DNA from 4 places in the Enterobacter mori genome. Region 4 is predicted to be linked to each of the others. Evidence: predicted binding sites of a transcription regulator. Region 4 holds the regulator's gene; each other region holds the start of a gene.
What was found. Region 4 encodes CRP, which controls carbon source genes, mostly activating them, when cyclic AMP is high. Its sites were predicted from a motif close to ATGTGANNNNNNTCACAT; they were not measured.

Region 1 (7,838 bases), 1.9 Mb from region 4:
AAAAATCCGTGTGACACCTGAACCTCCGTCCCCTTACCGTCCGTCTTGTGGAGAGTAAAATGAGTCAGGACATCAATAACACCGTTGCGACAAGCAAAACCCGTCGCGTCATCAAGAACCTGCGCTGGTACGTGCTGGTGCTGTTCTTACTTGGCGTCACCGTTAACTACATCACCCGAAACTCGCTCGGGATCCTCGCCCCGGAGCTGAAAGAGAGCCTCGGGATCACCACCGAGCAATACTCCTGGATCGTCGGCGCGTTCCAGATCGCCTACACCATTTTCCAGCCCCTGTGCGGCTGGCTGATCGACGTTATCGGCCTGAAGATTGGCTTTATGGTCTGCGCCGGGATCTGGGCGCTGATGTGTATTTTCCATGCGGGCGCCGGAAGCTGGCTGCACCTGGCGATTCTGCGCTTCTTTATGGGTGCCTCAGAGGCCGCCGCTACCCCGGCGAACGCCAAAACCATCGGCGAATGGTTCCCGAAATCAGAGCGCCCCGTTGCCGCAGGCTGGGCGGGCGTCGGCTTCTCCATTGGCGCGATGCTGGCTCCGCCTATCATCTACTTTGCTCACGCCTCGTTCGGCTGGCAGGGCGCGTTTATGTTTACCGGCGTGCTGGCGCTGCTGTGGGTGATCCTCTGGTGGGCGTTCTACCACAACCCGGAGCAGCACCCGAACCTGAGCAAGGACGAACTGGCGTTTATCAAGCAGGATAACGAACCGCCTGCCGTCAAGCTGCCCTTCCTGACCGCGCTGAAAACCGTCTCGAAAAACAAACGCTTCTACGGTATCGCCATCCCGGCTTTTATGGCGGAACCGGCCTGGGCAGTGCTGAGCTTCTGGGTGCCGCTGTACCTCGCCAAAGAGCACGGCATGGACCTGAAGCAGATTGCGATGTTTGCCTGGCTGCCGTTCCTCGCCGCCGATCTCGGCAGCGTGGCAAGTGGTTACCTGACGCGTCTGTACACCCGCCTGTTCGGCTGCTCCCGCGTTAACTCGGTCGTTGCCAGCTCCGTGACGGGCGCGTTCCTGATGATCTCTCTGGGCATCGTGGCCGTTACCCGCGACCCGTATATCACCATCGTGTTGATCTCCATCGGCGGCTTCGGGCACCAGATCATCTCCTGCATGCTGAGCGCCCTGGTCGTGGAGTCGTTCGACAAAGGCCAGATGGCCACCGTCAACGGCATGCGCGGCTCGGCGGCGTGGATCGCCAGCTTCCTGTTCTCCCTGTTAATCGGGGTGACCGCCGACAAAATCGGCTTCAACCCGCTCTTTATTGCCATGGGCTTTTTTGACCTGATTGGCGCTCTCTTCCTGGTAGCATTTATTGCTGAACGTCGCGCCAAGCGCGCCTGATAGTGGATGTATTGCATATGAAAACCCTGAAAAACTGGACCGTAGATAAGCAGTCGGCAAATCATCTGGAATTGCTGGTCGATAACCAGCACCGCCTGTGCCTGTATGTGCTGGAAGAGAACCTGTTCCGCGTGCTGATTAAGCGCAAAGGGGAACTGGCGCTGGACCGCACCTGGAGCATTGCGCCGGAACAAGACGTGCCGTGGGAAGGCCGCCGTCGTGACGACATAAGCGGTTTCTCCTGCCCGACCTGGACGCTAACGCAGCAGGGTGAGACGCTAACCGTGGCCACCGCACAGCTGCGCGTTACCGTCCACCAGCCGCTGTGGCTGGAGTGGCACTACCGCAATGACGCGGGGGAATGGCAGCCGCTGGTCAACGACCGCCCTACCAGCGCCTACCTGCTGAACACCCACGGCGACGGCGTGGCGCACTACCTTAGCCGCCGTAAGGACGAGCGTTTCTACGGGCTGGGCGAGAAAGCGGGCGATCTGCAGCGCAACGGCAAACGCTACGAGATGCGTAACCTCGACGCGATGGGCTACAACGCGGCCAGCACCGACCCGCTGTACAAGCACATCCCGTTCACTATCACCCGCCGCGACGACGTCAGCTACGGCCTGTTCTACGACAACCTGAGCAACTGCTGGCTGGATCTGGGTAACGAAATCGACAACTACCACACCGCCTATCGTCGCTGGCAGGCGGAAGCGGGCGATATCGATTACTACATCTTTACCGGCAAGCGCGTGCTGGACGTCACCAAAGCCTTTGTGCGCCTGACCGGGAAAACGCTGTTCGGACCGAAATGGAGCCTGGGCTACAGCGGCTCGACCATGCATTACACCGACGCGCCGGACGCGCAAAACCAGCTGATGAACTTCATCCGCCTGTGCGAAGAGCACGCCATTCCGTGCGACTCGTTCCAGCTCTCGTCCGGCTATACCTCCATCAACGGCAAGCGCTACGTCTTTAACTGGAATTACGACAAGGTGCCGCAGCCGAAGGTAATGAGCCAGGCATTCCACGACGCAGGGTTGAAGCTTGCGGCCAACATCAAGCCGTGCCTGCTGCAGGACCATCCGCGCTATAACGAAGTGGCGGAAAGCGGCCTGTTCATTCGCGATTCAGAAACCGATGCGCCTGAACGTTCCAGCTTCTGGGATGACGAAGGCTCGCACCTCGATTTTACCAACCCGCAGACGGTGCAGTGGTGGCAGAGCGGCGTCACCACGCAGCTGCTGGAGATGGGTATCGACTCTACCTGGAACGACAACAACGAATATGAAGTGTGGGACGGGGAAGCGCGCTGCTTTGGCTTCGGCCAGGAGATTGCCATCAAGCACATTCGCCCGGTGATGCCGCTGCTGATGATGCGCGCCTCGCTGGAAGCGCAGCAGCGCTTTGCGCCGGAAAAGCGCCCGTACCTGATTTCCCGCTCCGGCTGCGCCGGGATGCAGCGCTACGTCCAGACATGGAGCGGCGACAACCGCACCAACTGGGACACCCTGCGCTATAACATCCGCATGGGGCTGGGCATGAGCCTGTCCGGGCTGTTCAACGTCGGTCACGACGTCGGCGGTTTCTCCGGCGACAAACCGGACGCCGAGCTGTTCGTGCGCTGGGTGCAGAACGGCGTGATGCACCCGCGCTTTACCATTCACTCGTGGAATGATGACCACACCGTGAACGAGCCGTGGATGTACCCGGGCGTCACGCCAGCCATTCGCGGCGCGGTTGAGCTGCGCTACCGCCTGCTGCCGTATCTCTACACCCTGCTCTGGCAGGCGCACGCCGACGACGAGCCAATGCTGCGCCCGACCTTCCTCGATCACGAGCACGATACGCAGACGTTTGAGGAGTGCGATGACTTCCTGCTGGGCCGCGACCTGCTGGTGGCCAGCGTCGTCGAAGCCGGGCAGCGCGAGCGCCGCGTCTGGTTGCCGGATAACGACACCGGCTGGTACGATTTTTACACCCACGCGTGGTATGCAGGCGGCCAGTCGATCGTTCTCGACGCGCCGCTGGAAAAACTGCCGCTGCTGGTGCGCGCCGGTGCCGGTCTGCCGCTAAGCGAGCGCATCACGCATGTAAGTGCCGAAAAAGATACGACCCGCGAGCTGAAGCTGTTCCCGCTGAAGGGCGTCGGCACAACCTCGGGCATGCTGTTTGAAGATGACGGGGAAAGTTGGGGCTACCAGAACGGCAATGCGCTGTGGGTGGAATGGGAAATGGTGTGCGATGGCGCAACCATCAACCTGAAGGTGAACGCGCGCGGGGATTACCGTCCGGCGTGGACAGCGCTGAAGGTGTCGTTACCGGCGGGGGAAAAACGTACGCTGCGGGTGAATGGGGTTGAAGGGGGCGAGTGGGTGGTGTAGTGCGGCCTGATGCCCTCACCCTAACCCTCTCCCACTGGGAGAGGGAATAAAGGCACGACGCCTTTCCCTAAGTATTTCGCGCTGCAGGAAGGCGGCAAACCTGTGAATCCCCGGGAGCTTACATAAGTAAGTGACCGGGGTGAACAGGTGAAGCCAACGCATCTGCAGCGTGAAAGACGACGGGAAATTAGCCGTCGATACCTTTACTGCGCAGGTAGTCTTCGTAGTTACCGGTGAAGTCCACCACGCGCTCTGGCGTAATTTCGATCACGCGGGTCGCCAGGGAGCTGACGAACTCACGGTCGTGAGAGACGAAGATCAGCGTTCCCTGATACATCTCCAGCGCCATGTTCAGGGATTCGATAGATTCCATGTCCAGGTGGTTGGTCGGTTCATCCATCACCAGGATATTCGGTTTTTCCATCATCAGTTTGCCGAACAGCATGCGGCCTTTCTCACCACCGGAGAGCACTTTAGCAGGCTTTTTGATGTCGTCCTGGCTGAACAGCAGACGACCCAGAATGCTGCGCACCGCCTGTTCGTCGTCGCCTTCCTGCTTCCACTGGCTCATCCAGTCGAAGACGGTGAGGTCGTTTTCGAACTCGTATTCATGGTCCTGCGCGTAGTAGCCAATCTGCGCGTTTTCAGACCACTTCACGGTGCCGTTGTCCGGCTGCAGTTCGCCCACCAGGGTTTTCAGCATGGTGGATTTACCCACGCCGTTCGCGCCGAGGATGGCAATCTTCTCGCCCACTTCCAGCAGCAGGTTGAATTTTTTAAACAGCGGGCCGTTCTCAAAACCTTTTGCCAGGGCTTCCACTTCCAGCGCGTTACGGAACAGTTTCTTGTCCTGCTCGAAGCGGATGAACGGGTTCTGACGGCTGGAGGCTTTGACTTCGTCCAGCTTGATTTTGTCAATCTGACGAGCACGCGAGGTCGCCTGACGCGACTTAGAGGCGTTGGCGCTAAAGCGGCTGACGAAGGACTGCAGGTCAGCGATCTGCGCTTTCTTCTTGGCGTTATCCGCCAGCAGACGTTCACGCGCCTGGGTGGCCGCCGTCATGTATTCGTCGTAGTTGCCCGGGTAAACGCGCAGCTCGCCGTAATCCAGATCCGCCATGTGGGTACAAACCATGTTCAGGAAGTGACGGTCGTGCGAGATGATGATCATGGTGCTGTCGCGGTCGTTCAGCGTCTGCTCCAGCCAGCGGATGGTGTCGATGTCCAGGTTGTTCGTCGGTTCGTCGAGCAGCAGGATATCCGGGTTAGAGAACAGCGCCTGTGCCAGCAGCACACGCAGCTTCCAGCCTGGCGCAACTTCGCTCATCGGGCCGTAATGCTGTTCAACCGGAATGCCTACGCCCAGCAACAGCTCGCCCGCGCGCGCTTCCGCAGAGTAACCGTCCATCTCGCCGTACTGCGTTTCCAGATCGGCCACTTTATAGCCGTCTTCTTCGCTCATTTCGGCCAGCGCGTAGATGCGATCGCGCTCCTGCTTCACTTCCCACAGCTCCGCGTGCCCCATGATCACGGTGTCGAGCACGGTGAACTCTTCGAAGGCGAACTGATCCTGGCGCAGCTTACCGATACGCTCGTTAGGGTCGAGCGACACGTTGCCGAGCGTCGGCTCCAGGTCACCGCCGAGGATTTTCATAAAGGTGGATTTTCCGCTACCGTTGGCACCAATCAGGCCGTAACGGTTGCCGCCGCCAAATTTGACGGAAATGTTTTCGAACAGCGGCTTACTGCCAAACTGCATAGTGACGTTGCTGGTAACTAACACGGGGAGATTCCTGCGAAAAGTGTGATAAACACGGCATTATGCCACAATTCCGAATTGAGATCCCGTGTTGCGGCAATCCACTAAACTTTAACAAAATCGAAAAAAATGTGATTTCGTACACATCTGAATTCCCTGTTAGCGGGAATGCACATATAATGCGCTCCCATCACAGATTCAGACTTATCAACTCATCGCCTGAATGGCTTAGATACCTCGCACAACATGAACATGAAATTGACAACGCTTTTTGCGGCAGCGTTAGCCGTAGTAGGTTTTTGCAAGACCGCTTCTGCGGTGACGTATCCCCTGCCGACAGACGGTAGCCGTCTGGTTGGGCAAAACCAGGTGGTGATTGTGCCGGAAGGCAACGCTCAGCCGCTGGAATATTTTGCCGCTGAATACCAGCTCGGTCTGTCTAACATGCTGGAAGCAAACCCGGGCGTTGACCCGTATCTGCCAAAAGCAGGTACCGTGCTGAACATCCCTCAGCAGCTGATCCTGCCGGATACTGTTCATGAAGGTATCGTAATCAACAGCGCCGAAATGCGTCTGTATTACTACCCGAAAGGCACTAACACCGTTATCGTGCTGCCAATCGGTATCGGCCAGCTGGGTAAAGATACTCCGCTGAACTGGACCACCAAAGTTGAGCGTAAGAAAGCGGGCCCAACCTGGACCCCGACGGCGAAAATGCACGCTGAGTACATTGCTGCGGGCGAACCGCTGCCAGCCGTTGTGCCAGCAGGCCCGGATAACCCAATGGGTCTTTACGCGCTGTACATTGGCCGCCTGTATGCCATCCACGGTACCAACGCCAACTTCGGCATCGGCCTGCGCGTAAGTCACGGCTGTGTGCGTCTGCGTAACGACGACATTAAGTTCCTGTTCGAAAACGTACCGGTCGGTACCCGCGTGCAGTTCATCAACGAACCGGTGAAAGCGACCTCTGAGCCAGACGGCAGCCGTTACATTGAGGTTCACAACCCGCTGTCCACCAGCGAAGATCAGATCAACAACAACGAAATCGTGCCAATCAACCTGACCAGCGCGGTGCAGTCCGTGACCTCTCAGGCTGACGTGGAAACGACCGTGGTTGACCAGGCGATCCAGAACCGTTCTGGTATGCCAGTGCGTCTGAACTAATAGTTAAGCGAATAAAAAAAGCGGGCCTCGTTGCCCGCTTTTTTTTATCCGTTGTTCACGATGACAATCCCGCCGTGGTCGTAGCGATAGTGGCAGTGGGCGTATTCGAGCGGCGTGCCATCTTCAAGATAAATCACCTGCTCCACCTCCAGCACCGGGTCCGTCTGTTCACAGATTAAGTGCTGCATATCAAGCGCATTTGGCTTCAACGCGCGCACGACGCGATACGAGCCCATTATTTTCAGCCCCAGCGTCTCCTGCACGTACTGGAACACCGAACCTTCAAGATGGTTTTTCGTCAGGCCCGGTACCAGATTCAGCGGCATTACGGTGGAATCCAGCGACATCGGCTCACCGTTCAGCAAACGCAGACGAATAAAGTCATAGATCGGCGCATCGGCGTTAATCATCAGCGACGCCTGCTCTTTCTCGTTCGGGAAGCGCAGTTCGAAGTGCACGACCTGGCTGGTCACCGTCCCCAGATGTTCCCAGGTTTTGGTTGCGCCAAAGTAGTCGCTGCCGGAGAGATCCCATTGCGAGAGCTGGAGGAAGTTCTTGCGGATGAACGTTCCCTGCCCCTGACGGGTATAGACCAGCCCTTCAACAATTAGCTGGCGCATGGCCTGCTGAATGGTCATCCGGCTGGTGCTGAATTCCGCCGCCAGCGCAAACTGGTCCGGCAGCGGTTCATTGGCGGCGTACTGCTGGCTGATAATGCGTTTCTTAATTTCCCGCGCTATGGTGATGTACTTCGCCGCCATCGTCCTTCCTTTCAGTTAGTTTTCTATCCCGCTGTTTTTCAACGCCACTCGCTCGGCAATCTTGAGGAAAGGCAGGTAGAAGAATACACCAAATACAATGATTGCCAACTGCACCACCACCGCCCGCCAGTCCCCCGCCGTCGCCAGCCAGGCGCTGAGAATTGGCGGCGTGGTCCACGGGATCATCACCACGCAGCGCGACATTAACCCCAACGTGGTACAGAGCCAGGCGAAGTAAATGCCGATGGCGGGCAGCAGCACAAACGGGATCATCAGCGGCAGGTTAAAGACAATCGGCAGGCCGAAGATCACCGGCTCGTTGATGTTGAACAGGCCGGGCGCCAGCGACAGACGCGCCACCTGCTTCGCCGATTTTTGTCGGGAGAAGATAAAGATGGCGATCAGCAGC
Region 2 (7,838 bases), 2.1 Mb from region 4:
GGTAACGCGCATAGTTATCGTTAAAGTCGGTCTGAAACGCCTGTGCGGGAACAGCAAAAAAGGCATCAATGGAGTTCGTTTTAATCAACCCTTCTGCCTGCTCTTTAATGGCACCGTAGAAAAGCTGATAGCTGTTCACCAGCGCCTCGTCTTTCGCCGGATTGAGTGCCAGCCACGCCGTCCATGCCTGATGAGAGTCGTCCAGCGCCTTTTGCGCCTCGTCCATCAGACTGTGCCAGCTCCCTTCCGATCCGGTCTCTTTATCCTGCATAAACCAGACGCCGGAGCGGTTAAGCAAATCGCTTGCGGCCAGCAGAGAAACGCGCGCCTGATCCAGCTTGCCCTGCTGCTGATACGCCAGCTGGTTATGCTGTTCGTTGCGCTGGGCTTCTTTCAGAGAGGCGGTGAGGAGAAGCGTGGAGGAGAGTTGCAGTGCGGAGAAAAGCCCAATAATACAAAAAATGCCGGCCAGCAGACCAAATTGACGGGGGATGACGCGCTGCGCAATACGGCGAAAAATTTGCGTTAGGTTCATAATTTTCTTCTGTAACAATACGTTAGACGCGAGCGAGTCTACGAAACGAAAATGACAGAACCATTGCAGAATAATGACAGAGGACAGTGCGGATTTTGTATGCCGGGTAAGACGACGTCGCCACCCGGCAAAAACTTACACGCGATCCTTCCAGACCGTCTGCACGTTACAGAACTCGTGCAAGCCGAAATGTGAAAGCTCGCGACCGAAGCCGCTCTTCTTCACACCGCCAAAAGCCACCCGGGCATCGCTTGCGCTGTAGCCATTGATAAACACCCCGCCGCACTCCAGCTCGCGAGAGAATTTCTCTGCCAGCGCGTAGTCCGCGGTAAAGACCGTGGCAGACAGACCGAAATCACTGTCGTTAGCCAGCGCTAAAGCATGCTCCGCATTACTGGCGATCGTAATCGCCGCCACCGGGCCAAACAACTCATGGCGGAACGCGGTCATGTTCGGGGTGACGTTGCCGAGTACGGTTGGCGCGTAGTAGTTACCCTCACCAGCCAGTTTCTCTCCGCCAAGCAGCAGGGTTGCCCCTTCCGCCAACGTCGCCTGCACCTGCTGATCCAGTTCATCACGCAGATCGAAGCGCGCCATCGGGCCAAGATAGTTCTCTTCCGTCTCCGGCGAGCCCATCTTCAGCGCCGCGACCGCGTCGACAAAGCGTTGGGTAAAGGCATCAGCCACACCCTCTTCCACGATAAAACGCTTCGCCGCTGCGCAAACCTGTCCGGTATTTTGATAACGCCCCGCCACTGCGGCTTTCACCGCCAGATCCAGATCGGCATCGTTCAGGACGATAAAGGGATCGGAACCGCCCAGCTCCAGCACGCATTTTTTGAGCGCCGCGCCCGCCTGAGCGCCAATTGCCGCCCCGGCACGCACGCTTCCCGTGACGGTAATCGCAGCGATACGGCGGTCGTTAATGGCCTGGCTGACGCCGTCGTTGGTGGCGTTCACCCAGCCAAACACGCCCTGAGGAAAACCGGCATCGGCAAAAATCTGCGCAATCAAATCCGCGGATCCGAGCACGTTCGGGGCGTGCTTCAGCAGGTAGCTATTCCCCGCCAGCAGAATGGGGACCGCGCCGCGCAGCACCTGCCAGAGGGGGAAGTTCCACGGCATTACCGCCAGAATCGGTCCCAGCGGACGGTACTCGATGACCGCGTTGCGATCCTCGACCAGCGTGGGTTCAGCATTCAGCATTGCCGGGCCATGTTCGGCATACCAGTCGCACAGGCTGGCGGATTTAGCCACCTCGGCGCGCGCCTGCAGAATGGGTTTGCCCATTTCGCGGGACATCATCCGCGCCATCTCTTCACCGCGGTGGCGCAAAGCGGTGCCCAGATCGCGCAGCGTCTGTGCGCGATGGGAAACGCTTTCGCGACGCCAGAGACGATAGCCCGCATCGGCCTGGGCAATAGCGCGTTCTACATCGTCGGCTGTCGCCCAGGGATACGTGGCCAGGGTTTCGCCCGTCGCCGGGTTAACAGAGCGTGCATGAGTAGCAGATGAAAGGGTCATGATGTTCTCCTCGCAATAACAGTTGATTCATTGTGGCCCACTCTGCTATTTCTTAAAAATGAATAATACTAACCACCTTATTCACGAATCGAGAATGCTATGGTCTTAACTCAGCTTGAAATGTTTAATGCCGTCGCGCAAACCGGCAGCATCACCCAGGCGGCGCAAAAGGTGCATCGCGTGCCGTCAAACCTGACCACCCGCATCCGCCAGCTTGAAGCGGATCTCGGCGTGGAGCTGTTTATCCGCGAGAACCAGCGTTTGCGCTTATCGCCAGCCGGGCATAATTTTCTGCGCTACAGCAGGCAGATCCTGGCCCTGGTTGACGAGGCGCGGATGGTGGTCGCCGGGGACGAACCGCAGGGGCTGTTTGCCCTCGGCGCGCTGGAGAGCACCGCCGCCGTGCGCATCCCGGAGAGTCTGGCGCTGTTTAACCAGCGCTATCCACGCATTCAGTTTGCACTGTCCACCGGGCCCTCAGGGACGATGATTGATGGGGTACTGGAAGGCACCCTGAGCGCCGCATTTGTCGACGGGCCGCTATCCCATCCGGAGCTGGAAGGTATGCCGGTCTACCGGGAAGAGATGATGCTGGTGACGCCCGCCGGGCATGCTGAAGTCTCAAAAGCCATGCAGGTCAGCGGCAGCGATGTTTACGCTTTTCGCGCGAACTGCTCCTATCGCCGACATCTGGAAAGTTGGTTTCACGCCGACAGAGCCACGCCGGGGCGTATTCATGAGATGGAGTCGTATCACGGCATGCTCGCCTGCGTGATTGCGGGGGCGGGCATCGCATTAATGCCCCGATCCATGCTGGAAAGCATGCCGGGGCACCATCAGGTTGCAGCGTGGCCGCTGGTGGAAAACTGGCGCTGGCTCACCACCTGGCTGGTGTGGCGACGCGGGGCAATGACCCGTCAGCTTGAAGCCTTTATAGCGCTGCTAAACGAACGTCTTCAACCAGCGCCTTCTCCATAAACAGGCTGAGAGGATCGTCAACGTACGGAGCAAATGCAGGACGTAAATCGTATCCGCACTGCTCATACAGACGAACCGCGGCGCGCTGTTTGATGCCCGTCTCCAGCCTTACCGTATGGCAATGACGGCTCAGGGCTTCATCTTCCAGGGCGGCCAGCAGCGTCTCTCCCAGATGCTGCCCGCGATGGGCCGGATCGATATAGACCCGCTTCATCTCCCCCGTTCCGTCACCGTTGAGAACGATGGCTCCGCAGCCCACGGCGTGCAACTGCTGGTCACGAATGACCATCAGAATAAGCGATGCTTCCGGCAGCGCAGCGAGGTCGAGGAGATGATTGCTTTCGGCGGGATAGAGCTCACTCTGATACCGGTCAAGCGCCGCGATCAGAGTGAGAATGTCCGGATGACGTGCAGATTCAGAGGTGATGGAATACATGGCAGGCTCCTTGTTTTTTTTGTGAGACTAAACTTCAACATAGCGCAGGCCTGCCAGGGTGCTTCATACAATTAACTTATCGCACCGCCCTGTTAGCGCAAAAAGATCCGCCCTTTCAGATACAGAGTAGCCTGGCCGCCAATCAGCACGCGATCGCCCTTCAGCTCACAGCGCAGATCCCCGCCACGGGCTGATACCTGGCGGGCATTCAGTGAAGTTTTACCCAGTTTTTCGCTCCAGTACGGAATCAACATGCTGTGCGCCGATCCCGTCACCGGATCTTCCGGCACGCCTTCACCCGGACAGAAGAAGCGGCTGACAAAGTCATACGAGTCCCCCGGTGCCGTCACGCAAACCATTTTATCCAGCGGGATCATTGCCGCGATATCCGGCGTTAAGGCTTCCACCTGCTGCTGGCTTTCCAGCACCACCATGTAATCGCGCCCTGCGCGGATCTCTTTTGCACCGCTGATGCCCAGCGCGCTGAAGAGTAACGCGGGAGGATTGTCGACAACCTCCGTCGACCATGCCGGGAAATTGAGCGTCAGCCAGTCCCCGTTGCGCTTCACCGTCAGGTCGCCAACAAAACGCGTTGAGAAGGTAATTTCGGTATGCGGGTAATCGAGATATTCAAAAATGACGTGGGATGCCGCCAGCGTCGCATGTCCGCATAGGTTAATTTCATCAAGCGTGGTAAACCAGCGCAGCTCAAAGCCGTTATCCGTACGCACAAAGAAGGCCGTTTCCGACTGGTTATGCTGCTTCGCCATGTTGAGCAGCGTCTCATCCGGGAGCCACGCTTCCAGCGGGCAAACCGCCGCCGTATTGCCACCAAACGCCCTGTCGCTGAAGGCATCTACCAGATAAAAATCAATTTCCTGCATGGTTTCTTCCTCTTTTTTTAGCGCAGAAATACTGTGCCTTTCAGATATAGTGATGCCTGGCCGCTCATCATCACGCGCGAGCCTTTCAGTTCGCAGCGTACATCGCCACCACGGGCCGACACCTGACGCGCAAACAGCGTCGTTTTTCCCAGCGTTTCACTCCAGTAAGGAATGAGCATCGTATGCGCAGAGCCGGTGACAGGATCTTCAGGTACGGCAACCCCTGGTGAGAAGAAACGGCTGACGAAATCGTACTCTCCCTCTCCACGGGCAGTGACGGCAACTTTATGTTCCCCTGGCGTCATAGCGGAATAGTCTGGCGTCACGGCTTCAACCTGTTCACGATTTTCCAGTACCACCACCCAGGCGCGCCCCTTTCGGGCTTCAACGTAGTGGCTGATCCCTAACGCTGCGAGCATCTCTGGCGGCGGCGTCAATCCCTGCGTCGGACAGGCCGGGAAATCGAGCGTCATCCAGTCACCTTCCCGGCTGACCGTCAGGCGGCCCGAGGCGGTCTCAAAGTGAATGCGTGAGTCCGGGTAGTCCAGCTCGTTAAACAGCACATACGCAGCGGCAAGCGTCGCATGTCCACAGAGATTGACCTCGGTTAAGGTAGTAAACCAGCGCAGCTCAATCCCGCCTTTACTGCACACGAAGAACGCGGTTTCGGACTGGTTATGCTGCCGCGCCATGCTGAGTAACGTCTCATCCGGTAGCCATGCCTTAAGCGAGCAAACCGCCGCCGGGTTGCCCGCAAATGAGGTATCACTAAACGCATCTACCAGATAAAAATCAATCTCCTGCATCGACTTACCGCCTGTTATCGTTGTGTTGTTCTTTATCTTCACGGAAAACCTCGCCCTCCGCTACCGCTGTGGTACGGTAAATTTTGTGATTAAGGTCACATTATGGTTGAGTTTTCGCCGTTTAAAGCTTTAAGATCGTCTCCTCATCGTTAATCAATCCCAGACATCTTTATGACAACAAACACGGTTTCCCGCAGGGTCGCGTGGCTACGTGTGGTCACGCTCGCCATCGCTGCGTTTATTTTCAATACCACCGAATTTGTTCCGGTTGGGCTGCTGTCAGACATAGCTGGCAGCTTCCAGATGGAAACGGCGCAGGTGGGCATTATGTTGACCATCTACGCCTGGGTGGTAGCGCTGATGTCGCTGCCGTTTATGCTGCTGACCAGCCAGATGGAGCGGCGTAAGCTGCTGATTGGCCTGTTTGTGGTCTTTATCGTCAGCCACGTACTGTCGTTTATGGCGTGGAATTTTACGGTGCTGGTCATTAGCCGCATCGGCATTGCCTTTGCCCATGCGGTGTTCTGGTCGATTACCGCGTCGCTCGCTATTCGCCTGGCACCGGCGGGGAAACGCGCGCAGGCGCTGAGCCTGATTGCCACCGGTACCGCGCTGGCGATGGTCCTCGGCCTGCCGATTGGCCGTATTGTCGGGCAATACTTCGGCTGGCGTACTACCTTCTTTGCCATCGGCATGGGGGCGCTCATCACGCTGGTTTGCCTCATCAAGCTGCTGCCAGCATTGCCGAGCGAACATTCCGGCTCGCTGAAAAGCCTGCCGCTGTTGATGCGTCGCCCGGCGCTGATGAGCATTTATTTGCTTACGGTGATTGTGGTAACCGCCCATTACACCGCCTACAGCTACATTGAGCCATTTGTGCAGGTTGTGGCGGGCTTTAGCGCCAACTTCGCCACGGTTCTGCTGCTGATTCTGGGCGGCGCGGGCATTATCGGCAGTATTCTGTTTGGTAAACTCGGCAACCATCACGCGTCTACGCTGGTGAGCAGCGCTATCGGTCTGCTGCTGGCCTGCCTGCTGCTGATGATGCCTGCCGCAGGCAGCGAAACCCATCTGGCGATCCTCAGCCTGTTCTGGGGCATGGCGATCATGATTATTGGTCTGGGCATGCAGGTGAAAGTGCTGGCGCTGGCACCGGATGCCACGGACGTCGCAATGTCGCTGTTCTCGGGAATTTTCAATCTGGGCATTGGGGCGGGCGCGCTGCTGGGAAATCAGGTAATACTGCACGTGTCGATGTCGGCGATTGGCTATCTGGGGGCGATCCCTGCACTGGTGGCGCTTATCTGGTCGCTGCTGATCTTCCGTAAATGGCCGGTGGCGCTCGAGGAACAGGGTCAGCACGGGTGAGGTTTGTTTGTGCCGGGTGGCGGCTTCGCCTTACCCGGCCTACGAAACCGTAGGCCCGCGCAAGCGAAGCGCCACCGGGCAAATCAGTGGTAAGTCTTAATAATTTCCAGCACGCCGTTAATAATAAACTGCACGCCCATACACACCAGCAGGAAGCCCATCAGACGGGAAATCGCTTCAATCCCGCCCTTTCCTACCCAGCGCATAATCGCACCGGAACTGCGCAGCGACGCCCACACGATAATACCGATAAGCGCGAAAATCAGCGGCGGCGCAACCGTCAGAACCCAGTCCGGGAAGGTGGAGCTGTCACGCACCGTTGAGGCGGAACTGATGATCATCGCAATCGTTCCCGGCCCCGCCGTGCTCGGCATGGCTAATGGGACAAAGGCGATATTCGCGCTGGGCTCCGTTTCCAGCTCTTCAGATTTACTTTTCGCTTCCGGTGATTCATGCGCTTTTTGCGCGGGGAACAGCATGCGAAACCCGATAAAGGCCACAATTAACCCACCGGCGATACGCAGGCCGGGAATCGAAATCCCAAAGGTGTTCATCACCAGCTGTCCGGCGTAGTAAGCCACCATCATGATGGCAAACACATAGACAGAGGCCATCATCGACTGCTGATTGCGCTCTGCGCTGTTCATGTTCCCTGCCAACCCCAGAAACAGCGCCACCGTCGTTAACGGGTTCGCCAACGGTAGCAACACCACCAGCCCGAGGCCAATTGCTTTAATCAAATCCAACATAGTGCGTCGTTGTCCTTATCCATATTCATCACCGCAATTATAGGGTGAAAGTGTAACCTCCAGCCATGACCACAACGTAACGATTATTTTCTCACTGCAATGATACCCCTGCGTTATGTATATGATTTGAAAGCACTCAAAAAAAGTTCATGAAACGTTTTAGCAATTCGTGGCATCCGCCAATTCATTCAGTTGACTTATACTTGCCTGAGCAATAATATCTGCCGTGACTAAACTACTTGCCAGGGCAACCATTGTGAAAAGCACCAGCGATCTCTTTAACGACATCATTCCACTGGGCCGTCTTATTCACATGGTTAACCAGAAAAAAGATCGCCTGCTCAATGACTATCTGTCACCGCTGGATATCACCGCAACACAGTTCAAAGTGCTGTGTTCCATTCGCTGCGAAGTGTGTATCACGCCGGTTGAGCTGAAAAAGGTGCTCTCTGTCGATCTGGGTGCGTTAACCCGCATGCTGGATCGCCTCGTCTGCAAAGGATGGATAGAACGAAGCCCTAACCCGAATGACAAACGCGGCGTGCTGATCAAACTGAC
Region 3 (7,838 bases), 2.0 Mb from region 4:
CATCTCTTTAACAGCATCTTCCACAGCCTTTGCAGGGATGTGCGGTTGCTGACTGGCAAGTCTTTCAATCAATTCTGACTTGGTCATGATTCCTCCGGTTCCTTTCAAACCAATTAGCTGAACAGCTCATTAAACAAGGGCGGCCGTAGCCGCCCTTTGTTATTGATTACAGGACGAATCCTGCAATCTGTCAAGTCTGCTCCTCATCCTTCTCGCTGTAAATGTGTTACAGCGTAAATGATGGTGAGAACTTGATATTACTCGCCTTTAGCTGCTTTGAAAGCTTCAGCCATTGCGTTGTTAGAGAAGTTTGCATCTTCCTGTTTGTTAACAGTTGCGATTGCATCTTTCTCATCAGCTTCGTCTTTAGCACGAACAGACAGGCTGATTGCGCGGTTCTTACGGTCAACACCGGTGAACTTAGCTTCAACGTCGTCGCCAACGCTCAGAACCAGAGTGGCATCTTCAACGCGGTCACGTGAAGCTTCGGAAGCGCGCAGGTAACCTTCAACGCCGTCAGCCAGCTCTACGGTTGCGCCTTTAGCGTCAACTGCAGTCACTTTACCGTTTACGATTGCGCCTTTCTTGTTCAGTGCAACCCAGTTGTTGAACGGATCTTCTGCGAGCTGTTTAACGCCCAGGGAGATACGCTCACGCTCTGCGTCAACCTGCAGAACAACTGCAGCGATTTCGTCGCCTTTTTTGTATTCACGTACTGCTTCTTCGCCTGCAACGTTCCAGGAGATGTCAGACAGGTGAACCAGGCCATCGATGCCGCCGTCCAGGCCGATGAAGATACCGAAGTCAGTGATAGACTTGATTTTACCTTCAACACGGTCGCCCTTGTTGTGGGTTTCCGCGAACTGCTGCCATGGGTTGTTTTTGCACTGTTTCAGGCCCAGGGAGATACGACGACGTTCTTCGTCGATATCCAGAACCATCACTTCCACTACATCACCAACGTTAACAACTTTGGATGGGTGGATGTTTTTGTTGGTCCAGTCCATTTCGGAAACGTGCACCAGGCCTTCAACGCCTTCTTCGATTTCAACGAAGCAGCCGTAGTCAGTCAGGTTGGTAACGCGACCAGTCAGTTTAGTACCTTCTGGGTAACGCTTAGCGATAGCTACCCATGGATCTTCGCCCAGCTGTTTCAGGCCGAGGGATACACGAGTACGCTCGCGGTCGAACTTCAGCACTTTAACAGTGATTTCGTCGCCCACGTTCACGATTTCGCTTGGGTGCTTAACGCGTTTCCACGCCATGTCGGTGATGTGCAGCAGGCCATCAACGCCGCCCAGGTCAACGAATGCGCCGTAGTCAGTGAGGTTCTTAACGATACCTTTGACTTCCATGCCTTCCTGCAGGTTTTCCAGCAGCTGATCGCGTTCTGCGCTGTTTTCGGATTCGATAACGGCACGACGGGATACAACAACGTTGTTACGCTTCTGGTCCAGCTTGATTACTTTGAACTCAAGCTCTTTGCCTTCGAGGTGCAGGGTGTCACGGACTGGACGAACGTCTACCAGTGAACCTGGCAGGAACGCACGAATACCATTCAGCTCAACAGTGAAGCCGCCTTTAACTTTGCCGTTGATAACACCGACCACAGTTTCAGCTTCTTCGTAAGCTTTTTCCAGCGTGATCCAAGCTTCGTGACGTTTAGCTTTCTCACGGGACAGCAGGGTTTCACCGAAGCCGTCTTCTACTGCATCCAGAGCAACGTCAACTTCGTCACCAACCTGGATTTCCAGCTCGCCCTGGGCGTTTTTGAACTGCTCTGCCGGAATGGCGGACTCAGATTTCAGACCGGCGTCAACCAGTACTACGTCTTTGTCGATAGCAACAACAACACCACGAACGATGGAACCCGGACGGGTTTCGATTGTTTTTAAGGATTCTTCAAATAGTTGAGCAAAAGATTCAGTCATGTTTAATCTTCAGGTTAATATTAACGTCCACCTGGCTCCGTGCCGGATGGGGTTGTTTCACATACCCGCCGTCAATCCATTGCAGCGGGGGTACTGCTAAATCGGTCGCGATTACGCGAGTGCCAGTTTTTGGCGCGCATATTGTAGCGCTTTTTCAATCACTTGCTCAATAGTTAAACTGGTTGAATCCAGCACTAATGCATCTTCTGCAGGAACAAGTGGGGCGACGGCGCGGTTACGATCGCGGTCATCGCGCTCTTTTATCTCGGATAAAAGGCGATCAAAGTTAACACTAAACCCCTTTTCCTGCAACTGAAGCATGCGGCGTTGCGCACGTTCTTCCGAAGAGGCGTCGAGGAAAATTTTCACTGGCGCATCAGGGAATACCACCGTTCCCATATCGCGTCCGTCGGCGATCAGACCTGGGGCTTCACGGAAACCACGCTGGCGGCGCAGCAAGGCTTCGCGAACGCGCGGGAAGGCCGCGACCTGGGAGGCCGCGTTAGCGACTTCCTGAGTACGAATTTCCCCGCTGACGTCCTCTCCTTCCAGGATCACTTCAAGGTTGCCATCAGTCGAAACAAAACGCACATCCAGATGCGCAGCCAGCGGTACCAGCGCTTCTTCAGAGGCTACATCCACATGATGATGCAGCGCAGCCAGAGCCAGCACGCGATAGATTGCTCCCGAATCTAAAAGATGCCATTGCAATGCTTCTGCCATCGCTTTGCACAGAGTACCTTTCCCTGCGCCACTAGGCCCATCAATGGTGATTACCGGGGCAAGTGCCGTCATCTTTTTCTCCTTAAATAAGGCATACCGTTTACATGAACGCCGCGCATTATACGCGCCAACGTGCACAACTGTTACCTTTGCGTGCAAATTACAGAACGATAGAAGCAGAGTGTAGAAGAAATGAGCGGGAATGTTCGTCAGGAAGCGTAAGGAAATGCCGCATCGGATGATGCGGCATGAGGGTATCAGGCAAGTGTGCTAATGCGCGCCAGCTGTTCGAAGTAGTCCGGGAACGTTTTCGCCGTACATTTCGGATCAAGAATGGTCACAGGCGTGTCGGACAACGCCACCAGCGAGAAGCACATCGCCATACGGTGGTCGTTATAGGTGCCGATTTCCGCAAACTGCAGTTTTGCCGGCGGGGTCACGCGAATGTAGTCTTCGCCCTCTTCCACCTCCGCGCCGACTTTACGCAACTCGGTCGCCATCGCGAACAGGCGGTCCGTCTCTTTTACGCGCCAGTTGTAGATATTACGCAGCGTGGTGGTCCCTGTGGCAAACAGCGCCGCCGTGGCGATGGTCATCGCCGCATCCGGGATATGGTTCATGTCCATGTCGATGGCGTTCAGCTCGCCGTGTGTACAGGAGATGAAGTCATCACCCCAGGTGACAACCGCGCCCATTTTTTCCAGCACGTCAGCGAAACGGATGTCGCCCTGCACGCTGTTGCGCCCAATGCCGGTCACTTTTACCGTACCGCCTTTAATCGCCCCCGCGGCAAGGAAATAGGACGCGGATGACGCATCCCCCTCAACCAGGTAGTTGCCCGGAGACTGGTACTGCTGCGCGCCGCGCACCACGAAGCGCTGATAAGACTGGTTTTCCACCTCAACGCCGAAGGTTTTCATCAGGTGCAGCGTGATATCAATGTACGGTTTAGAAACCAGGTCGCCCTTGATGCTAATAACCGTATCCTGCGGTGCCAGCGGCGCGGTCATCAGCAGTGCCGTCAGGAATTGGCTGGAAACGCTGCCGTCCACCTCGACGTTACCGCCGGTAAAACCTCCGCGCAGACGCAGTGGTGGATAATTTTCCTGCTCAAGATAGTCAATCTGCGCGCCGCCCTGTCGCAGGGCATCGACCAGATGGCCAATCGGACGCTCTTTCATACGCGGTTCGCCGGTCAGCACAATATTGTTGCTGCCCAGACACAGGGCTGCCGCCAGCGGACGCATCGCGGTACCCGCATTACCCAGAAACAGCTCAAGCTCTTCAGCGGAACGTAATGCGCCACCGTTGCCGGTGACTTCACAACGGGTACGATCGTCAGAGAGAGTGTAATGAACGCCCAACGCTTTCAGCGCATTGAGCATATGGCGTACGTCATCGCTGTCCAGCAGGTTTGTGAGGACGGTGGTGCCGTTTGCCAGAGCTGCCAGCAGCAGAGCGCGGTTCGAGACACTTTTTGAACCAGGCAGATTGATGGTGCCATCTACCCGCGCGATAGGTTGTAACGTCAGGGATTCCATGAAACTAAACTCTCAACTCAACATAATAAAAACCCCGCAGGGATGCTGCGGGGGTGAATAACAGCAAATTAACCGTGACGACGTTCGAAGTCGATCATGAAATCGGTCAGCGCTTTGACGCCTTCAAGCGGCATAGCGTTATAGATGGAGGCACGCATGCCGCCCACCACACGGTGGCCTTTCAGCGCGTGCAGACCCGCAGCGAAGGACTCATCCAGGAAGATTTTATCCAAATTGCTGTCGGCCAGCTGGAACGGCACGTTCATACGGGAACGGTTAGCGATGGCCACATCGTTACGGTAGAAATCGCTCTTGTCGATCACGCCATACAGCAGTTCAGCCTTCTGCTGGTTAACCTTATCCATCTGCGCCACGCCGCCGTTTTGCTTCAGCCATTTGAAGACCAGGCCGGAAAGGTACCAGGCAAACGTGGGTGGCGTGTTGAACATAGAATCGTTATCGTTCAACACGGTGTAATCGAGAATCGACGGGCAGGATTTGTGTGCTTTGCCCAGCAGGTCTTCACGCACAATTACGATAGTCAGCCCTGCAGGGCCGATATTTTTCTGTGCGCCGGCGTAGATCACACCGTAACGGCTAACATCCAGCGGCGTGGAAAGAATGGTCGAAGAGAAGTCCGCGGTAACAACCACGTTTTCACCAAAGTTTGGCTCTTCGTGGATGGCGATACCGTCAATGGTTTCATTCGGACAGTAGTGGAGATAGGCTGCGTTATCAGAAACTTGCCACTCTCTCATCGGCTTAACGCCGCGCAGGCCGTCAACGGTCACTTTGGCGTCGATGACATTTGGCGTGCAGTACTTATGCGCTTCTTTGACAGCGCTGGCCGCCCAGTAGCCCGCGTCCACATAATCAGCGGTAGTTTTGTCTCCAAGCAGGTTGAGCGGGATACCGGCAAACTGACCGCGCCCACCGCCGTGGCAGAACAATACTTTGTAGTTCGAGGGAATGTTCAGCAGATCGCGAAAATCCTTTTCTGCCTCTTCAGCCACCTGAATAAACTCTTTACCACGGTGGCTAACTTCCATCACCGACGTACCCAGACCGTTCCAGTCACACAGCTCCTGTTGAGCCTGTTTAAGCACGTCTGCCGGTAACATTGCCGGACCTGAACTGAAATTAAAGACTTGAGCCATTTCCCCTCACCACGCTAAAAGCCATAAGTTATAACTGTGGATATCGGTTTTATCATTCAGTGACACGCGCCGCAATGTCTAAAACTTTTGACCGGGAAAATGTGCTCATCGTCACACAATACAATCTACCACCTCGCCGTCACAAAACCGACAAAATGGCTGTCAGGTGATACGTTTGGCTCGGCTAACCTTCGTCCATTCCGGATTTGCACAGCGGGGGCACAATTGACGATCGCCCGCATGCATTCCCACAACATGACTACATTTTATGCAAGCATACTCCCCTGTTTCAGGTACAACCTTGAACCTCTCTATCAACATATCCGGCAGGATACACAGGCCGGGCTTAACGTCATCGTCAGCATAGTAATAGACGCTGATCTGCCCGTTGGTTTCCATGATCGCCAGCCGCACCTGACCGAGCTGTTCAACGCTATTCAGACGCAGCTCCATAAAGAACTCAAATTCGGTCATATTGGCGCTTTGCACGTTTTCCCAGGCTAGCTGCCCGTCTTCCACAATGACCACCGGCTTTCCTTCGAAAAAATCTTCCAGCTTTTCGCTTTTCGACATCAGCCACATCACAAGACGGTAAAGAAGCGCCAGTGAGACAAAAACGATAAACACCGGCACCATCGGCACATCGTCGTAAAACGCGACATCTCCCGCCGCCGATCCCAGCGTCAGGATAATCAACACTTCAAAGAGCGACATCTGCCTCACGCCGCGACGGCCGGTTATCTTGAGAAACAGGAAGACCAGTACAAAGGTATACAGGCTGCGCAGCGCGACTTCGCCTAAAAACTCGGGAGGGACTTTATCAAACGCCATCCGCTGGAGATCGAAAGCTTTCATTTTTCTATGCCTTAACAGTAGGTTACTGGCTATAAGCATAGCTCAGGCTTTTATTTTCGCCGGAGATAGCACCCGTCACGCAAAACCCGTATCATTGCGCGCTTTACGTACGATAAAAGTGAACGCCATGACTCAAACGTTTATCCCCGGCAAAGACGCCGCACTGGAAGATTCCATCGCTCGCTTCCAGCAGAAACTGACCGACCTGGGCTTTAATATCGAAGAAGCCTCCTGGCTCAATCCGGTGCCGCATGTCTGGTCCGTGCATATTCGCGATAAAGACTGTGCCCTGTGCTTCACCAACGGTAAAGGCGCAACAAAAAAAGCGGCACTGGCCTCTGCGCTGGGTGAGTATTTTGAGCGTCTGTCCACTAACTATTTCTTCGCTGACTTCTGGCTGGGCGAAACCATCGCTAATGGCCCGTTCGTTCACTATCCGAACGAAAAATGGTTCCCGCTGACCGAAGATGACGAACTGCCGGAAGGCATTCTCGACGCACGCCTGCGTGCGTTCTACGATCCAGATAACGAACTGACTGCCAGCATGCTGATCGATCTGCAGTCCGGTAATGAGGATCGCGGTATCTGCGCCCTGCCGTTTACCCGCCAGTCTGACGAAAAGACCGTTTACATCCCGATGAACATCGTCGGTAACCTGTATGTGTCTAACGGTATGTCCGCCGGTAACACCCGCAATGAAGCGCGCGTGCAGGGTCTGTCTGAAGTCTTCGAACGTCACATCAAAAACCGCATCATCGCCGAATCCATTAGCCTGCCTGAAATTCCGGCAGACGTGCTGGCGCGCTATCCGGGCGTGGTGGAATCCATCGCTAAGCTGGAAGCAGAAGGTTTCCCAATCTTTGCCTATGACGGCTCGCTGGGCGGCAAATATCCCGTTATCTGCGTGGTGCTGTTTAACCCAACCAACGGTACCTGCTTCGCCTCCTTCGGCGCGCACCCGGACTTCGGCGTGGCGCTGGAGCGTACCGTCACCGAGCTGCTGCAGGGCCGTAGCCTGAAAGATCTCGACGTGTTCACCCCACCAACCTTTGACGATGAAGAAGTGGCCGAGCATACCAACCTCGAAACCCACTTCATCGACTCCAGCGGTTTGATCTCCTGGGACATGTTTAAGCAGGATGCAGACTATCCGTTCGTGGACTGGAGTTTTGCCGGTACCACGGAAGAAGAGTTCGCCACGCTGATGGCAATCTTCAAAGCGGAAGACCAGGACGTCTATATTGCTGACTACGAACACCTCGGCGTCTACGCGTGCCGCATTATTGTTCCGGGCATGTCCGACATCTACCCGGCTGAAGATCTGTGGCTGGCAAATAACAGCATGGGCGCGCACCTGCGCGAAACGCTGCTGGCTCTGCCGGGCAGCGAGTGGGAAAAAGAAGATTATCTGAACCTGATCGCCCAACTGGATGAGGAAGGTCACGATGACTTCACCCGCGTGCGTGAACTGCTGGGTCTGGCGACCGGTAAAGACAACGGCTGGTACACCCTGCGTATTGGTGAGTTGAAAGCGATGCTGGCTCTCGCGGGTGGCGATCTGGATCAGGCCCTGGCCTGGACCGAGTGGACCATGGAGTTCAACCAGTCCGTCTTCTCAGCCGAGCGCACCA
Region 4 (7,838 bases):
CGCCCCGGTGTAGAGGTTGCCTTTACGGTCCGCTTTAAAACCGGCAATCAGCGCCACGTTGGGCGACAGGTCGACGTAGAGACGTGAATACAGTTCGATGTAGGTATGGATCGCACCGATTTCGAGCTGACCGTCTTCCAGCAGCTGCGAGATACGCAGGCTTTGCGTCCCGGAGAAGGAGAAGTCCAGCTTGCGGGCGATGCCTTTTTCAAAGATATCAAGATGCTCACTGCGGCCAACGCTCGGCATGATCATATGCAGGTCGTGAACGATTTGCGGGTTCACTTCAGCGAGTGAGCGGGAAAGGAAATCCGCCTGCTTCTGGTTGTTGCCTTCCAGCACGACTTTGTCGCCCGGGGCGATCAGTTTTTCCAGCATGGCGACAAGATCGCCGGTTGGCAGTACTTTGCCCTGCACCGGTACGGACGCCAGACGGCGCGCTTTCTCGCTGCGTCGTGTGTTCCATTGCCGGGTGGGTGTTTGCCCAGATAACATTATTAACCTCCTGATTCAGCACATCATTCTGATTTGCTTAACGTTGAGTAAAGTCTGCGCTCTGGCGAGAAAGGCATCAATTAAGCGTAGAGCGGAATCATTAGCCTGAGAGTAATAATCAAGGTAAAGATTTGTGATCGGGATCAGTTCATGGTTCGGAAATCCAGGCTAAACGGGGTACAATTCGGAAGGTATAGTAAATTTCTGACAAGAATCAGCATCGCCCTTATGACCCAAATCATTCCATCAGACTTCGACATTGCAGCCGAAGAGAGCGCAGAGTTCGTGCCCATGCGCGGCGTGGCTAACCCCCACCTGCAAACCATGCTGCCGCGCCTGATCCGCCGCAAGGTGCAGTTCACCCCGCACTGGCAGCGCCTGGATTTGCCGGACGGCGACTTTTTAGATCTCGCCTGGAGCGAAGCGCCGGAGCAGGCCCGACACAAACCTCGCCTGGTGGTGTTTCATGGTCTGGAAGGCAGCCTGCACAGCCCCTACGCCCACGGTTTAATCGAGGCGGCGAAAGCCCGCGGCTGGCTGGCGGTGGTGATGCATTTTCGCGGCTGCAGCGGCGAGCCGAATCGCCAGAAGCGTATTTATCACTCCGGGGAAACCGAAGACGGCACCTGGTTTTTGCACTGGCTAAGAGAGAACTTTGGCACGGTGCCAACGGCGGCGGTGGGCTATTCGCTGGGCGGCAATATGCTGGCCTGCCTGCTGGCGAAAGAAGGTAATGCGGTGCCGCTGGATGCCGCTGTTATTGTCTCCGCTCCCTTTATGCTCGAGCAGTGCAGCTACCATATGGAAAAAGGGTTTTCCCGCGTCTATCAGCGCTACCTGCTCAACCTGCTGAAGGCCAACGCCGCGCGCAAGCTGAAGGCCTACCCGGACACGCTGCCGGTTAGCCTGCAGCAGCTCAAGCGCGTGAAGCGTCTGCGCGAGTTTGACGATCTGATCACCTCGAAGATCCACGGTTTTGCCGATGCGATTGACTATTACCGTCAGTGCAGCGCCATGCCGCTGTTGAATCAAATCACCACGCCGACGCTAATCATCCACGCCAAAGACGATCCGTTTATGGATCATCACTCCATTCCGGCACCGGAGCATTTACCGGCCAACGTGCAGTATCAGCTCACCGAGTACGGCGGGCACGTCGGCTTTGTTGGCGGCACGCTGCGCAGGCCGAAAATGTGGCTGGAAACCCGCATCCCTGACTGGCTCACCTCTTTTCTGGACGGTAAAAAATGATTATCCCCTGGCAGGATCTCGCTCCCGAAACGCTCGATAATCTGATTGAAAGCTTTGTATTACGTGAAGGCACCGATTATGGTGAACAAGAACGTTCGCTCGAACAAAAGGTCAGCGATGTTAAGCGCCAGCTGAAAAGCGGCGACGTGGTGCTGGTGTGGTCCGAACTGCATGAGACGGTCAATATCATGCCCCGCAACGCGTTTCACGGCTGATCTGTAAACCTTTCCAGTCAGGGAGTTGCTATGTCTGCCAGACATCCGGTTATTGCCGTTACGGGCTCGAGTGGTGCGGGAACCACCACCACCAGCCTCGCATTTCGCAAGATTTTCGCACAGCTGAATCTCCAGGCGGCAGAAGTGGAGGGCGACAGCTTTCACCGCTATACGCGCCCGGAAATGGACATGGCCATCCGCAAGGCGCGCGATCTGGGCAAACACATCAGCTATTTCGGCCCGGAAGCCAACGATTTCGGCCTGCTGGAGCAAACCTTTCGCGAATACGGGCAAAGCGGTACCGGGCAGTCCCGCAAGTATCTGCACACCTACGACGAAGCCGTTCCCTGGAACCAGGTGCCGGGGACATTCACCCCGTGGCAACCCCTGCCGGAGCCGACGGACGTGCTGTTTTACGAAGGGCTACACGGCGGCGTGGTCACACCTCAACACGACGTCGCGCGTCACGTGGATCTGCTGGTCGGCGTGGTGCCGATTGTTAACCTTGAGTGGATCCAGAAGCTGACGCGTGACATGAGCGAGCGCGGGCATTCTCGCGAAGCGGTGATGGATTCCGTCGTGCGTTCCATGGAGGACTACATCAACTTCCTGACGCCGCAGTTCTCCCGCACCCACATCAACTTCCAGCGCGTGCCGACGGTGGATACCTCCAACCCGTTTGCGGCCAAAACAATCCCGTCGCTGGATGAGAGCTTCGTCGTCATCCATTTCCGCAATCTCGAAGGCATTGATTACCCCTGGCTGCTGGCGATGCTGCAGGGCTCGTTTATTTCGCACATGAATACGTTGGTGGTGCCGGGCGGAAAAATGGGGCTGGCGATGGAGTTAATTATGACGCCGCTGGTCCAGCGACTGATGGAAGGGAAGCAGATTGCGTGAGTTGTTTTGCCCGGTGGCGCTGCGCTTACCGGGCCTACGTTCGTGCTTTTGTAGGGCGGGTCAGCGAAGCGCCACCCGCCAAAAGATTATGCCTCGATCACTTCATACGAATGGGTGATTTTTACCGCTTTTTCCAGCATTAACGCCACTGAGCAGTACTTCTCCGCAGAAAGGTCTACGGCGCGTGATACTGCGGCATCTTTCAGTTCTTTCCCGGTCACGATAAAGTGCAGATTAATGTGGGTGAACAGGCGTGGCGCCTCTTCGCGACGTTCGGAAGTAAGCTTCACTTCGCAATCGGTCACATCATGACGACCTTTTTGCAGAATCGACACCACGTCAATTGCGCTGCATCCACCCGCTGCCATCAGCACCATTTCCATTGGGCTTGGGGCTTTATCGCCGGAGTTACCGTCCATCAAAATCTGGTGTCCTGACGCGGACTCGCCCAGGAACGTTAAACCTTCAACCCACTTCACGCGCGCTTGCATATTCTTAAACTCCAACGTTGCATTTTTGGTGACAGATTACGCGTGCGTTACATTTCTCGCAATGGAAGGCGACCTGCATCATGCTGAAGCGAGACACCAGGAGACACGCGGCGAAAGCTATGCTAAAACACTCTGGATGCTACAGTAATACATTGACGTTACACATGTATGCAGAGGACATCAAACTTTACTGGCTGCGAAACGTTACGGTAGCCGACTTCCCAGGGTATGGGTAAGAATTCGATTGCAACCCCAGAGTCCGGATGCATCTTATGACTCTGGTGACAGCTTATAACAGAGGATAACAGCGCATGGTGCTTGGCAAACCGCAAACAGACCCGACTCTCGAATGGTTCTTGTCTCATTGCCACATTCATAAGTACCCATCAAAGAGCACGCTGATTCACCAGGGTGAAAAAGCGGAAACGTTGTATTACATCGTTAAAGGCTCGGTGGCAGTGCTGATCAAAGATGAAGAAGGGAAAGAGATGATCCTTTCTTATCTGAACCAGGGCGATTTCATCGGTGAACTGGGCCTGTTTGAAGAGGGCCAGGAACGTAGCGCCTGGGTTCGTGCAAAGACAGCATGTGAAGTGGCTGAAATTTCTTACAAGAAATTCCGTCAGTTGATTCAGGTTAACCCTGACATCCTGATGCGTCTTTCTTCACAGATGGCGCGCCGTCTGCAGGTGACGTCTGAGAAAGTGGGTAACCTCGCCTTCCTGGACGTGACCGGTCGTATCGCGCAGACACTGCTGAACCTGGCGAAACAGCCAGACGCCATGACCCACCCTGACGGCATGCAAATTAAAATTACCCGCCAGGAAATTGGTCAAATCGTCGGTTGCTCCCGTGAAACAGTGGGCCGTATCCTGAAAATGCTGGAAGATCAAAACCTGATCTCCGCCCACGGTAAAACCATCGTGGTTTACGGAACGCGTTAATTCCGCTTAAACGGCGTGCCATCGCAAGGTGTCACGCCGTTTTTGTCTCTACTCCCCATGTGGCGCAGGCTGATCTATCACCCGGAAGTTAACTACGCACTGCGACAAACGCTGGTGTTGTGCCTTCCTGTGGCCATAGGGCTGATCCTCGGACACCTCCAGCAAGGTCTGCTGTTTTCCCTCGTTCCCGCCTGCTGCAACATTGCCGGTCTGGACACGCCGCATAAGCGCTTTTTCAAACGTTTGATCATCGGTGGCTGCCTGTTTGCTGGCTGTAGTCTCGCCGTACAGCTCCTGCTTGCCCGTGATATCCCGCTGCCGCTGATCCTGACCGTGCTGGCGATGACGCTTGGCGTGACGGCGGAAATCAGTTCGCTGCATGCGCGCCTGCTGCCCGCCTCGCTGATTGCGGCTATCTTCACCCTGAGCCTCGCCGGGAATATGCCGGTGTGGGAGCCGCTGCTGATCTACGCCCTTGGCACGCTCTGGTACGGGGTGTTTAACTGGTTCTGGTTTTGGCTGTGGCGGGAACAGCCGCTGCGTGAATCCCTGAGCCTGCTCTATGTGCAGCTTGCGGATTACTGCGAAGCCAAATACACCCTGCTCACCCAGCATACCGACCCGGAGAAATCTCTGCCGCCGCTGCTGACGCGCCAGCAAAAGGTTGTCGACCTGATAAGCCAGTGCTACCAGCAGCTGCACATGCTTGCCGCCAACAAGAACCACGAATACAAACGGCTGCTGCGCACCTTCCAGGTAGGGCTGGACCTGCAGGAGCATATCTCCGTCAGCCTTCACCACCCGCAGGAGGTGCAAAAGCTGGTGGAGCGTAGCCATGCCGAAGCGGTGATCCGCTGGAACGCCCAGACCGTCGCAGCGCGGCTGAGGGTACTGGCTGACGATATTCTCTATCACCGCTACCCCACGCGATTTAACATGGACAAACAACTCGGCGCGCTGGAGAAAATTGCCCGTCAGCACGCGGATAACCCGGTCGGCCAGTTTGCCGCCTGGCACTTCAGCCGCATCGCCCGCGTGTTGCGTACTCAGCGTCCGCTTTATCCGCGTGACCTTATGGCGGATAAGCAGAAACGTCTGCCGCTGCTGCCCGCGCTCAAAAGCTATCTGTCACTGAAATCCTCCGCCCTGCGCAACGCGGCGCGGATAAGCGTGATGCTGAGCATTGCCAGCCTGATGGGCATGGCGCTGCACCTGCCGAAACCCTACTGGATTTTAATGACCGTGCTGTTTGTCACACAGAACGGCTACGGGGCCACGCGAGTACGTATCTTCCACCGGGCTGGCGGAACGCTAGCCGGGCTGATTATTGCGGGCGTGACGCTTCACTTCCACGTGCCGGAAGGCTATACGCTGGTCGGGATGCTGGCGATCACCATGGTGAGCTATCTGATCATCCGTAAAAATTACGGCTGGGCGATGGTGGGCTTTACGGTCACGGCGGTGTACACACTGCAGCTGCTCACGCTCAACGGCGAACAATTTATCGTGGCTCGTCTGGTCGATACGCTGATTGGCTGCCTGATTGCCTTCGGCGGCATGGTCTGGCTGTGGCCGCAGTGGCAGAGCGGGTTGCTCAGGCAGAACGCCCATGACGCGCTGGAAGCCGACCAGCAGGCCATTCGCCTGATCCTCAGCGACGACCCGCAGCCCTCCCCGCTGGCGTATCAGCGGATGAAGGTCAACCAGGCGCACAACGCCCTGTTTAACTCGCTCAACCAGGCCATGCAGGAGCCGGGGTTTAACTCGCACTATCTTGCAGACATGAAGCTCTGGGTGACGCACAGCCAGTTTATCGTCGAGCACATTAACGCCATGACCACGCTGGCGCGCGAGCACACGATGCTGACGCCGGATCTGGCCCAGCGCTATTTGCAGTCGTGTGAAATTGCGTTGCAGAGATGCCAGCAGCGTCTGGAGTATGACTCGCCGGGCGAGGCGGGGGATTCGAATATTCTGGAGGCGCCTGAAACGCTGACCCATGGGCCGATGAGCACCCTGGAGCAGCATTTGCAGCGCGTTCTGGGGCATTTGAACACCATGCACACCATTTCGTCGGTGGCATGGCGTCAGCGCCCGCATCACGGGATTTGGTTAACGCGCGTGTTGAAACGAACGCCGTACTAATTTTGCCGGATGACGCTTCGCTTATCCGGCCTACGGTTTTGTAGGCCCGTGCAAGCGCAGCGCCGCCGGGCAATGAGGTTATCCCCGAACGATCTTCCCGACCGCCGAGGCAAAGCGGGTTAACCCGTCTTCAATATCTTTTTCTTCCACCACCAGCGACGGCGCAAAGCGCATCACGTCCGGTCCGGCATTGAGCACCATCACACCTTCGTGGGCGGCGGCGTGCAGAAAATCACGCGCGCGGCCTTTGAACTGCGGCTTCAGCTCGGCGCCAATCAGCAGCCCCATGCCGCGGATCTCGCTGAAAACATCATATTCATCGTTAATCCGCTGGAGATGCTCCACGAACAGCTCACGCTTCGCGCTAACGCCGTTCAGCACCTCAGGCGTATTGATAATATCAAACGCGGCACCCGCCACGGCGCTCGCCAGCGGGTTGCCACCGTAGGTAGAGCCGTGAGAGCCGACGTGGAACGCTGAGGCAATCTCCTGCGTCGTCAGCACCGCACTCACCGGGAAACCGCCGCCAAGCGCTTTGGCGCTGGTCAGGATGTCCGGCGTCACGCCGTAGTGCATGTAGGCAAACAGATCCCCGGTACGCCCCATTCCGCACTGCACTTCATCAAAGACCAGCAGCGCCTGATGTTCGTCGCACAGCGCGCGAAGCCCTTTCATGAATTCCGGCGTCGCTGCCGTCACGCCGCCTTCGCCCTGAATAGGCTCGACCACCACCGCGCAGGTGTGGTCGTCCATTACCGCTTTCACGGCGTGCAGATCGTTAAACGGCACGTGGACGATGTCTGCCGGTTTCGGGCCGAAGCCGTCGGAATACTTCGGCTGGCCGCCAACGGAGACGGTAAAGAAGGAGCGTCCGTGGAAGGCGTTATGGAAGGCAATGATTTTGGTTTTGTACGGGCTGTGGCGCGTAGTGGCGTAGTAGCGCGCCAGCTTAAAGGCGGTTTCGTTGGCCTCGGTGCCGGAGTTCATAAACAGCACGCGTTCCGCGAAGGTGGCATCGATGATCTTACGCCCCAGACGCAGCGCCGGTTCGTTGGTGAACACGTTGCTGGTGTGCCACAGGGTTTCGCCCTGGGTTTTCAGCGCCTCCACCAGTGCAGGATGGCAATGGCCCAGCGCCGTCACCGCAATCCCGCCCGCGAAATCAACATACTCTTTACCCTGCTGATCCCAGACGCGGCTGCCTTTCCCCTTCACCGGGATAAATTCAGCCGGTGCATAAATCGGCAGGATCACTTCATCAAATGTTGCACGGGTAATTGCGGGTTGTTCAGTTGCCATGTCATGACCATCCATTTTTATGTCACAGTGATTGTGAAAATATAATCACAAAATATGCATAAAAAATCACAACAAGGCAACAGATATTCAGCGATGGA

Region 1: ldtB (L,D-transpeptidase) is a predicted target of CRP. The motif match lies at 5,631-5,648, and genes of this name have one in related genera.
Region 2: N2K86_RS10835 (sugar transporter) is a predicted target of CRP. The motif match lies at 5,247-5,264, and genes of this name have one in related genera.
Region 3: serC (3-phosphoserine/phosphohydroxythreonine transaminase) is a predicted target of CRP. The motif match lies at 5,452-5,469, and genes of this name have one in related genera.

Annotation. Positions count from the first base shown of each region.
Region 1 covers NZ_CP104285.1:1,433,915-1,441,752, reverse strand. The annotation lists gene N2K86_RS06765 (MFS transporter) at 60-1,361, shown strand; gene N2K86_RS06760 (glycoside hydrolase family 31 protein) at 1,379-3,742, shown strand; gene N2K86_RS06755 (ABC-F family ATPase) at 3,930-5,525, opposite strand; gene ldtB (L,D-transpeptidase) at 5,748-6,668, shown strand; gene N2K86_RS06745 (GntR family transcriptional regulator) at 6,713-7,429, opposite strand; gene N2K86_RS06740 (PTS sugar transporter subunit IIC) at 7,445-7,838, opposite strand, start outside.
Region 2 covers NZ_CP104285.1:2,282,728-2,290,565, reverse strand. The annotation lists gene N2K86_RS10865 (methyl-accepting chemotaxis protein) at 1-535, opposite strand, end outside; gene sad (succinate-semialdehyde dehydrogenase) at 671-2,059, opposite strand; gene ptrR (putrescine utilization regulator PtrR) at 2,159-3,037, shown strand; gene N2K86_RS10850 (GNAT family N-acetyltransferase) at 2,991-3,473, opposite strand; gene N2K86_RS10845 (PhzF family phenazine biosynthesis protein) at 3,566-4,357, opposite strand; gene N2K86_RS10840 (PhzF family phenazine biosynthesis protein) at 4,375-5,163, opposite strand; gene N2K86_RS10835 (sugar transporter) at 5,335-6,531, shown strand; gene N2K86_RS10830 (MarC family NAAT transporter) at 6,615-7,280, opposite strand; gene marR (multiple antibiotic resistance transcriptional regulator MarR) at 7,537-7,838, shown strand, end outside.
Region 3 covers NZ_CP104285.1:1,558,820-1,566,657, reverse strand. The annotation lists gene ihfB (integration host factor subunit beta) at 1-87, opposite strand, end outside; gene rpsA (30S ribosomal protein S1) at 258-1,931, opposite strand; gene cmk ((d)CMP kinase) at 2,043-2,726, opposite strand; gene aroA (3-phosphoshikimate 1-carboxyvinyltransferase) at 2,912-4,195, opposite strand; gene serC (3-phosphoserine/phosphohydroxythreonine transaminase) at 4,264-5,352, opposite strand; gene N2K86_RS07295 (DUF421 domain-containing protein) at 5,515-6,207, opposite strand; gene ycaO (30S ribosomal protein S12 methylthiotransferase accessory factor YcaO) at 6,335-7,838, shown strand, end outside.
Region 4 covers NZ_CP104285.1:4,342,848-4,350,685, forward strand. The annotation lists gene mdcA (malonate decarboxylase subunit alpha) at 1-495, opposite strand, end outside; gene N2K86_RS20620 (hydrolase) at 724-1,746, shown strand; gene N2K86_RS20625 (YheU family protein) at 1,743-1,961, shown strand; gene N2K86_RS20630 (phosphoribulokinase) at 1,992-2,861, shown strand; gene N2K86_RS20635 (OsmC family protein) at 2,948-3,352, opposite strand; gene crp (cAMP-activated global transcriptional regulator CRP) at 3,664-4,296, shown strand; gene N2K86_RS20645 (YccS/YhfK family putative transporter) at 4,354-6,441, shown strand; gene argD (bifunctional acetylornithine/succinyldiaminopimelate transaminase) at 6,520-7,740, opposite strand; gene pabA (aminodeoxychorismate synthase component 2) at 7,828-7,838, opposite strand, start outside.